2 regions of the Actinomadura graeca genome follow, and region 1 is predicted to be linked to the other one. Evidence: riboswitches for the same ligand, from Rfam matches in the RefSeq annotation. Region 1 holds a riboswitch; the other holds the start of a gene.
What was found. Region 1 has a riboswitch for cyclic di-AMP ahead of AGRA3207_RS38020 (CHAP domain-containing protein). Riboswitches for the same ligand answer to the same signal wherever they lie in the genome.
Positions count from the first base shown of each region.

Region 2: another riboswitch for cyclic di-AMP. It lies ahead of AGRA3207_RS19025 (coiled-coil domain-containing protein); the one in region 1 lies ahead of AGRA3207_RS38020 (CHAP domain-containing protein).

Region 1 covers NZ_CP059572.1:8,551,685-8,556,589, forward strand. The annotation lists gene AGRA3207_RS38015 (SpoIIE family protein phosphatase) at 1-1,625, shown strand, start outside; cyclic di-AMP (ydaO/yuaA leader) riboswitch at 2,114-2,269, shown strand; gene AGRA3207_RS38020 (CHAP domain-containing protein) at 2,281-3,024, shown strand; gene AGRA3207_RS38025 (bifunctional glycosyltransferase/CDP-glycerol:glycerophosphate glycerophosphotransferase) at 3,263-4,905, shown strand, end outside.
Region 2 covers NZ_CP059572.1:4,321,678-4,326,582, forward strand. The annotation lists gene AGRA3207_RS19020 (S8 family peptidase) at 977-2,143, shown strand; cyclic di-AMP (ydaO/yuaA leader) riboswitch at 2,313-2,473, shown strand; gene AGRA3207_RS19025 (coiled-coil domain-containing protein) at 2,477-3,442, shown strand; gene purL (phosphoribosylformylglycinamidine synthase subunit PurL) at 3,584-4,905, opposite strand, start outside.

The DNA of each region.
Region 1 (4,905 bases):
GCGCCGAGGACGCCGGGGCGCGGCAGGCCGTGGTGTCGAAGGCCGAGGACGTGCTGCGCCGCGTCCGGGCCGAGGACACCGCGGGGGACGCGGAGATCATCGCGGGCCTGCCCGAGGACCCGGTGGCCAGGGCCGTGCTGGACGGGACGCTGGACGGCGCGGCGCACCTGGTCCCGGTCCGCGGCCGGGACGGGGAGGTCGTGGACTTCCTGTACGCCGAGCTCAACGAGGTCGCGCGCGACCTGTTCGGCCGGGGCGCGGAGGAGCTGGCGGGGCTGCGGCTGGTGCAGACCGACCCCGGGACGGTCCTGAGCGGCCTGTTCGACGCCTATGTGGAGGTGCTGGAGACCGGGGCGCGGCTGGAGCGCGGGTCGATGACGCACTCCACCGCCCAGGGAGGGCTCTCGCGGACGTCCCGGATGAGCGTGCGCTGCGTGGCGGTGCCCACCGGCGTGTGCGTGACCTGGCGCTACCACCGGGAGGAGGACCGGCAGGCGCGGCGGCTGGAGCGGGTCGAGCGGCTCGCCCTGCTCGGCTTCGGCGAGTGGGACCTCGCGACCGGCGAGGCGGACTGGACGCCGCAGATGCTCGCCAACTACGGGCTGCTCCCCGACGAGGTGCCGCCGATGCCGCACGACCTGCCGAAGGTCGTGGCGGACGACGACCTGCCGCTGGTGGAGGAGGCGGTCCAGACGCTGTTCTCGCGCCGGGAGCCGGTGGAGGCCGAGCACCGCGTCACCGGCCAGGACGGCACGGCCCGGCACCTGTGGGTGTTCGCCGAGCCGGTGCTGGACGCCTCCGGGCTGCCGGTGTCGATCAACATCGTCTCGCAGGACATCACCCGGCGGCGTGGGGTGGAGCGGGCGCTGGCCGAGACCCGCCGTCAGATGCTGGAGCAGCGGGCGAAGACGGCGCAGGAGCGGCGGGTGGCGGTGACGCTGCGGCGTGCCATCCTGCCGGACGAGCACGAGCTGGAGGACCTGCCGGGCCTGCGGGTCGCCCTGCGCAGCCTGGCCGCCGAGAGCACCGCCCGCATCGGCGGGGACTGGTTCGCGACCCGCGCGATGCTGGACGGGCGGGCGCTGTTCGCGATCGGGGACGCCGCCGGGCACGGGCTGCCGGCGGCCGCGGCGATGGCCCGCACCCGCAACGGCCTGCTCGGGCTCGCCTCCACCGGGCAGCCGCCCGGGAAGCTGGTGGGCTGGCTGAACGAGCTGGTCGGCCATATCCAGCCGCCCGCGACGGGAACCGCGGTCGTCGCCCGCTTCGAGCCCCGGCGCCGCGTCCTGGAGTGGACGTGCGCGGGCCATCCGCCGCCGATCCTGGTGCGGGACGGGCGGGCGGCGCCGATGGAGGTGGCGCCGGACCCGATGCTCGGCGCGGTCCCGGGATGGGAGTACGCCACGGTCAAGACCCGGCTGAAGTCGGGCGACCTGGTCTTCCTCTACACCGACGGCCTGGTGGAGCGCAGGGACGCCGACCTGGACGAGCGGATCGGGCGGCTCACGAAGATCCTGCAGGAGTGCTCCTCGGGCCCCGACCTGGTCCTGAACGAGGTGCTCGCGCGGATGGAACACGACCGGGCGGCCGACGACACGACGCTCTTCGCGATCAGCGTGGAGTGAGGCAGGTCACAGCCCTGCCCGGCCGGTGACCCCGCGTGATGCAGGACACGCCGACGCACGGGCGGCCGGCCGATGCCGGGAGCCCGCCACGCGCCGGACTTTCTTTACCCGGCCGTTGCGCAGCCTCGTCAAGGTAAAATCCGAGACCCGCGCTGTGCGGGGAAAACCCGGTGCCATAAGGGCTTTCGCCTGGTCGGACGTCCCTTCCGCGCCGACCTGCGGAAAGATCGGGAAGACCCTGCCGGGTGGCGGCGTTGGGAGTCTCTTGGAAGGCTCTTGAGCAGGCAAGACAGTGCTTTGTGCCTGGTTTGCTTTTCTTGGGATGGTTGGTACCTTCTACCCAATCACCAACGCGTTCCATGCGTTGTGTCCGGTCGCGCCGAGCGCGGCCGCAGGTCGCGGAGCGATGACGCACGCGACGCGCGCCAGGACGATGCGCGCCAGTCAAGATCAGTCGCAGAGATACATCCGACAACGGCATCGCACGGCGCGATGCCAGGCCGAGTCCGTGCCGGTCGTCACGACCGGACGGAGCCGGGGACCCAGGTTCCAGGGGTGAATCGGGGCGCTCTCAGAGCGCGCCGTAGGGCTGCTTCCATGCCCGAATCCGTCAGCTAACCCGGTAGGCGCCATGGAAGACAAGGAGATTCCCCGCATGACCGGTCGTTTCAATCGACTGTCCCTGACCAGCCTCAGCCCCGAGGACCGGGCCGTCGGCGTCGCCGTCGGCGCCGTGCTCGCCGGCGCCGTCGGGCTGGCGGTGTTCAACCCCCTCTCCGGTGACCGCGCGACCGCCGAGACCCCGGCCCGCGCCGCGGCCGCCGCGCACGTTTCGGGCAAGTCCGCGAAGGCCGCCGGCCTCTCGGCCGCCGAGGCCCGCCGGGAGGGCTTCAAGGTGGCCCCCCACCGCGTCAAGCCGTCCGAAGTGATCAAGATGGCGGAGTCGCAGGTCGGCATCCGCGAGGGCAAGAACGGTCGGACCAAGTACCACAAGTGGTACATGTCGACCCCGCACGCGGCCGAGACCGCCCGGCGCGACGGCGGCGCCGTCGCCGACTACGACGGCGCCCAGTGGTGCAACATGTTCGTCTCCTGGGTCGGCGCGCAGGTCGGCGCCAAGGACATGGGCTGGGACGCCTACACCGTCCAGCACGCCACCTGGTTCAAGAAGGAGGACCGCTGGGGCACCAAGGCCCGGCCCGGCGCGGTCGTGTTCTTCGACTGGAAGGACGGCCGTTCCGGCGGGATCGGCGGCATCCAGCACGTCGGCCTCGTCGTCAAGGACAACGGCGACGGCACGATCGACACCGTCGAGGGCAACACCGGCAACGCCGTCAAGCGGAAGGTCCGCAAGACCTCCCAGGTCGTCGGCTACGGCTACCCCGACTACCGGGGCTGACCCGCTCCCGCCGCAGGGCGCCCCTCCCCCGAGGCGCCCGCGTCCCCCACGGAAGGCGCCCGGTCCCCCGCCGGGCGCCTTCCGGCTGTCCGCCCCGAGCCTCCAGGTGTTTCCTCCATGTCGGGTAATGCCAATCAATGAGGCCCTTTGACTGATCTTGGACGTCTGCGCGGCGTTCCGGGAAACACACTCTCTGACGTATCCGCCCGGTTACGGGGGAGTCGGGGAGGGGAGGGCCATGCGGGCGCGCCCGGAGGCCAGCGTGGTGGTGATCGCCTACAACGACGAGCGGCGGCTGCCCCGCGCGGTCGCCTCGGTGCTGGCGCAGTCGCTGGGCGGCGTCGAGACGGTGATCGTCGACGACGCGAGCACCGACGGGACCGCGCGGGCGGCCGACCGGCTGGCCGCCGCGCACCCGGGACGGGTCCGCGCCGTCCACCTGCCGTCCAACTCGGGGGGCTGCGGCCGTCCCCGCAACACCGGGATCGAGCGGTCGAGCGGCCGCTACGTGATGTTCCTCGACAGCGACGACCTGCTGGACCGGCACGCCTGCCTCAACCTCGTCTCGGCCGCGGAGGAGACCGGCGCCGACCTGGTCTCGGGCCTGTGCGAGCGGATCTTCCTGGACGTGCCCGAGGGGCGGAAGGACCGCGTCCGCCCCTGGTATCCGTGGCTCTACAGGCATAGCGCGGTGCACCGGTCGCTGAGCGAGCGGCCCAACCTCCTCTACGACACGCTGTCGACCAACAAGGCGTACCGCCGGGCCTTCCTGGAGGACAACGGGCTGCGGTTCGCCGAGCGGCTCCACTACGAGGACCTGCTGTTCACGGCGGAGGCGTACCTCGCGGCGGGGCGGACGGCGCTGATCCCCCACCGGGTCTACCACTGGCTGGTCAAGGAGCGGGAGGTCCCGCCGTCGATCTCCAGCCGGCGGGCCGAGGTCGCCAATTTCGCCGACCGGCTGGAGGTCCACCGGCGCATCGACATGCTGTTCGCGCTGCGCGGCGCCCACGATCTGAGACGGGCGAAGGACGTCAAGTTCGTCAACCACGACCTGGTCCTCTGCCTGCGCGAGCTGCGCGGCCGCGACCCCGGCCACCGGGCCCGGCTCCTGGACTCGGCCGCCCGCTACCTCGCGGAGCTGGATCCGAGGGCCTTCGAGACGGCCCACCCGATGGCGGCCATCGCCGCGTACCTGACCCGCGAGGGCGACCACGCCGGGGCGCTGGCGGCGGCCGAGTACGGCCGGGCCGCACGTCCTGAGCTGCGCGTCCATCTGGAGGAGCAGCGGGACGGGCGGGTCCTCTGGGGCGGCGCCCCGTCCCCGGACGGCGCCGCGCCCTCGCACGGGGTGGCCGCCTGGACGGCAAGGGCGGCGGGCCGCCGGATCCTGGACGTGACCGACTTCGGCTTCCACGAGCGGCCCCTCCGGGAACTGCGCCCGGCGAACACGGTCACGGGACTGGAGATGCGCGGCGACAAGGCGCACATGTCCGGCTACGTGCTCAACCCGTTGGAGCGGATACGTCCGGACTCCCGCCTCGCGGCCACGCTGGAGTTCCGCGACCGGCGCCGTCCGTCGCGCCGTCGGCGGACCCGGGCCCGGATCGAGCACCGCGGAGGGCGGCTGGACTGGCGGGCCGACTTCGACCCGCGCCGCGTCCACCCGGTCGGCTTCGTCGATCCCGTCTGGGACGTCCTGCTCCGAGTGCGGGTGGACGGCGAGGAGCTGGTCACCCGGCCCGGCGACGGCGCGGGATCACCTCCGCTCGACGGGGTCGCCCTTCCGGTACGGCCCCGGCTGACGCGGCTCGCGGCCGGCCGTCTCCGCTCGTACGTCACCGGGGGCGGCCACCTGGCCTTCACCCTCGACCCGGGCGG
Region 2 (4,905 bases), 4.2 Mb from region 1:
TGCGGGTAGGGGTCGCAGCGCGCGGGGCGTCACAGACAGGCGTGTAGCAGACGGATGCGCGTCACAGACGGAGGCTTGTGGAATGCGGGCGCGCGTCGCAAGCGGATGCGCGTGGCGGGCCGCGTGTGCCCTCGGAACGGATGCGCGCAGCGCACGGGGTGCTTAAGGGATGCGACATGCGCCGTGCAGGGAGGGTGCCTCTCGCGGATGGAGCGCGTGTCAGTCGGACTCGGGTGCTGGACAGAGGCGCGCACGGGGCAGGCACGCAGCACTCAGAGGTGCTCATGGGGCCGGATGCGGCTGGCAGGCGCACGTGCATGGGACGGACGCGCGTCGCTAACGCGAGCGTGTGGGAACGGGCGCGCGTTGCTGACGGATGGGTGTGTTGGGCGGATGCGTGCGGTGTGCGGAAACGCTTGCGGGGGTGGCCGTGAGTGGCGGCCGCGTGTGTGCGGAGTCGGTGCGCGTCGCAGGCGGGGGTGTGTGGTGGGTGCGAGGAGTGGGCGTCGGCGCGTCGCGGACGGGGGGCGTGCAGGGTGTGTGCGCGGCGTACGGAGGCGTGTCGCGGGCGGGTTGTGGGGGTGGCGGTCGGGCTTCGGAGAACCGCGCCCTGGGTGTGTCGTGTCGGCCAGCGAGAAGCATCGTCCCGGTCATGGTTCAACGGCTTCGGTAGCCGCGACCGGTCCCGGCCGCAGGACGACTGTGAAACGCAACTCCGTCGGTCGGTGGACGGGGCCGAAGGTCGAGGTCCGGTGGTGGTGCGCCGACTCCGAAAATGACGAATCAGTAACGGTTCAGTGGACTTCCGGAGATCACAATCGGGTGCCATGGCCGATATCGGTGACCAATTTAGCCGTCTATTTCTGTACACATCCGCTAAGGTTCCCTTCGGTCGATGTCTCGGCCTCCCCCGCACCCCCCATCCCCCCGACGGGGGCACCGCCTTGCGCGGGTCCCCTCGACAGAAGGAGACGCCTTGCGGGCTGTCCACCGAAGGCTCCTGCTGGCCGGCGCGGTCGCGACATGCGTGGGCGGCGCGGCGGCGTTCCCGGTCCTCGCCGCCGACCCGTCCCCGGCGCCCGTCCAGGTGACGGCGGCCGAGGGCACCCCGCTGCCCGGCCGGTACATCGTCACGCTGAAGGACGGCGCGTCCACCGACGCCGCCGCGAAGAACGTGAGCGCGGCCGGCGTCCAGCGGTTCGACGGCGTCCTGAACGGGTTCGCCGCGCGGCTCACCGGCGGCCAGCTCGACAAGCTGCGCCGTGACAGGCGCGTCGCCGCGATCGAGCAGGACCAGGTCGTGAAGGTCGCGACCACCCAGCGCGCACCGCTGCCGTGGGGCCTGGACCGCATCGACCAGCGCGGCCGGAAGCTGTCGAAGACCTACTCCTACAGCGCCACCGGCACAGGTGTGACGGCGTACGTCATCGACACCGGCCTCTCCGTCGGGCACAAGGAGTTCGGCGGACGCGCGGCCATCGCGTGGAAGGCGAGCGAGTACCCGGACGGCAACGACTGCAACGGGCACGGGACGCACGTCGCGGGCATCATCGGGGCCAAGACCTACGGTGTCGCCAAGAACGTCAAGCTGCGGGCGCTGCGCGTCCTCGGCTGCGACGGCAGCGGCGCGATGTCCAACCTCGTCGCCGCGGCGCAGTGGCTGCGCACCCACGCCGCGAAGCCCGCCGTCGCGAACATGTCGGTCGGCGGGCCGAAGTCCGCGGCGCTGAACACCGCGGTCACGAACCTGTCCAAGTCGGGCGTGTTCGTGTCCGTCGCCGCCGGCAACGACAACATCGACGCCTGCCGCGTCTCGCCCGCCAGCGCCGGCTGGGTCATGACGGTCGGCGCGACGACCGTCTACGACAACCGCGCCGACTTCTCCAACTGGGGCAAGTGCGTGGACATCAGCGCACCCGGGTACGGCGTCGTCTCCACCTGGCCCGGAGGCGGGACCAAGACCCTCAACGGGACGTCGATGGCCACGCCCTACGTGAGCGGTGTCGCGGCGCTCTACCTGACCACCCACCGCGGGGCCACCTTCCCGACGGTTCAGAAGTGGCTGAACGACAACTCCACCAAGAACGCCCTCGGACGCCTGCGCGGGCAGGCGAACAGGTTGCTCTACAAGGGCAAGTTGTGATTCGTGTCACATAGGATGGCCCGGCTCCCAGCAAGGGGGCCGGGCTTTCCGGGCTTCGGGCCCGCCCTACGCGCCGCTGGGGTCTAATCTTGGCGAGGCAACGGACGGTCCCGATCGATGTTCGATTCACAGCCCGCCCGGCGACCACGTCCGGCCGCACCGGACGCGCCGGACGGACGGGCCGAATCCCGCGGCGCGAGCCCGGGAACCGGGGACCCACCAGCCGGGACGACCCGGCCGGGGTGAATTCGCGGACCGGAAGGTCGGTGATAGGGCGCACTCCAGCCCGAACCCGTCAGCTAACCCGGTAGGCCAACGAGGAGAGGAGAAGACGTGGAGACCCCCACCTCCACCCTCCGGCGCGCCGCCATGGCCCTCACGGCCGCCGTGGCGGCCGTGCCGCTGGCCGGCGGGGCGGTCCCGTCCGCGTCCGCGGCCCCCTTCGCGGCCCTCGCGTCCGCGAACGCCCTCGCCGCGGACCCGGGAGACAGCAGCAAGTTCAGCAAGCTCAACGCCCAGATCGAGAAGCTCGACAAGGCGTACGGCGGTGACCTCGCCAAGCTGAAGGACGCCCAGTACGCGGCGAAGCAGGCGCTGGACAAGTCCAGGGTCCTGCAGAGCGACCTCAACGAGGCCCGCGGTCTCGTCGCGCAGATGGCCGCGTCCCAGTACATGATGAACGGCCAGGACCCCACGGTGTCGATCATGGCGAGCGACAACCCGTCGGAGCTGCTGAGCAACGTCACCCTGGTCAGCCACCTCGCGCAGAACAAGGCGGCGAAGGTCGAGCAGATCCAGTCGCTGGTCTCCCAGCAGGACCAGGCCCGCAGGCAGGCCCAGCAGAAGATCTCCGCGCTGCAGAAGGAGATCAAGGACCTGCTCGCGGAGAAGAACCGCATCAGGGCCCTGGTCAAGAAGTACAAGCCCGAGTCCCCGAGCGTCGGGATGGGCGGCGTGACCCCCCGCATGCTGAAGGTCAAGAACACCCTCGACCTGGAGATGGGGCCGTTCCCGACGATCGGCTGCGTCCGCAGCACCGGGGACCCGCAGGACCACGGCACCGGCCACGCCTGCGACTTCATGGTCACGACCGGCGGCCAGATGGCCACGGGCAGCGCCCAGTCCCTCGGCGACCGCACCGCCGCCTACGCCATCGCGCACGCCAGCGCCCTCGGCATCAAGTACATCATCTGGCGGCAGCGCATCTACGACCTGCGCAGTCCCGGCTGGCGCAGCATGGAGAACCGCGGCGGCGTGACCGCCAACCACTACGACCACGTGCACGTCTCGGTGTTCTGACCCGCCCGCTTTCGGACGGGCCAGGGGCTTGTGACGGGCTTGCGGGCTTGTGACGGGCTTGCGGGCCTTGACGGGCTTGCGGGCCTTGACGGCACAGCGCAGTGACCCGGGCGGTGTTCGCCCGGGTCGGGTGCTTTTCGGTCAGCTGGCGTAGCTCGGAAGCATCCGCTCGTGCGCCTCGCGGAGTTCCGCCAGTGGGATCGCGAAGAGCTCCTGCTGCTCGCCCTCCGGGCCCCGGCCCGTCACGCTGAGCGAGTCGCCGCCCGCGACGCCGATCTGGGAGACCGGGACGCCCGCCGCCTCGCACAGCGCCGCCAGGCGCGCCTCGGCGCCCGCCCGCACCGCCACCATCGCCCGCGCGACCGACTCGCTGAACAGCGAGACGAACGGGTCCCCGGGCAGGGTGATCCGCGCGCCGAGACCGCCGCGCAGGCACGACTCCACGAGCGTCTGCGAGAGACCGCCGTCCGACAGGTCGTGCACCGCCGTGACCAGCCCCTCCCGGACCGCCTGGACGAGGACGCCCGCCAGCGCCGCCTCGGCCTGCAGGTCGACCAGCGGCGGAAGCCCGCCCAGGTGGCCGTAGACCACGTGCGCCCATTCCGAGCCGCCGAACTCCTCGCGCGTCTCACCGAGGAGCGCGATCGTGGCGCCGTCGGAGGTCAGGGACATGTTCACGCGGCGGCGCACGTCGTCGTGGACGCCGAGGACGCCGATGACCGGCGTCGGGTTGATCGGCGTGGTGCCGGTCTGGTTGTAGAAGCTGACGTTGCCGCCCGTCACCGGGACCCCGAGGTACTGGCAGGCGTCCGCCAGGCCCTCGACGGCGCGGGCGAACTGCCACATGACGCCCGGGTCCTCCGGTGAACCGAAGTTGAGGCAGTTGGTGACGGCGAGGGGACGCGCGCCCGTCGCGGCGACGTTACGGTACGCCTCCGACAAGGCGAGCTGCGCCCCGGAGTACGGGTCGAGGCGTGTGTAGCGGCCGTTCCCGTCCAGGGACAGGGCGATGCCCAGGCCCGACTCGTCGTCGATGCGGACGACGCCCGCGTTGTCGGGCATGGCCAGCACCGTGTTGCCCAGGACATACCTGTCGTACTGCGAGGTCACCCAGGTCTTGCTGGCGAGGTTCGGCGACCCGGCCAGCCACAGGACGGTCCGGCGCAGCTCGTCCCCGTTGGACGGGCGCGTGAGCCGCCCCGGCGTGTCGGACTGGAGCGCGCCGAGGTCATGCGGCGGCTCGTACGGACGCTCGTACACCGGACCCTCGTCGGCGGCGGTGACCGGCGGGATGTCGACGATCGTCTCGCCCCGCCACGTCATGACCAGCCGGCCGGTGTCGGTGACCGAGCCGATGACGGTCGCCGGGATCTCCCAGCGGCCGCAGATCTCCATGAAGCGGTCGACCTTGTCCGGCGTGACCACCGCCATCATGCGCTCCTGCGACTCGCTCATGAGGATCT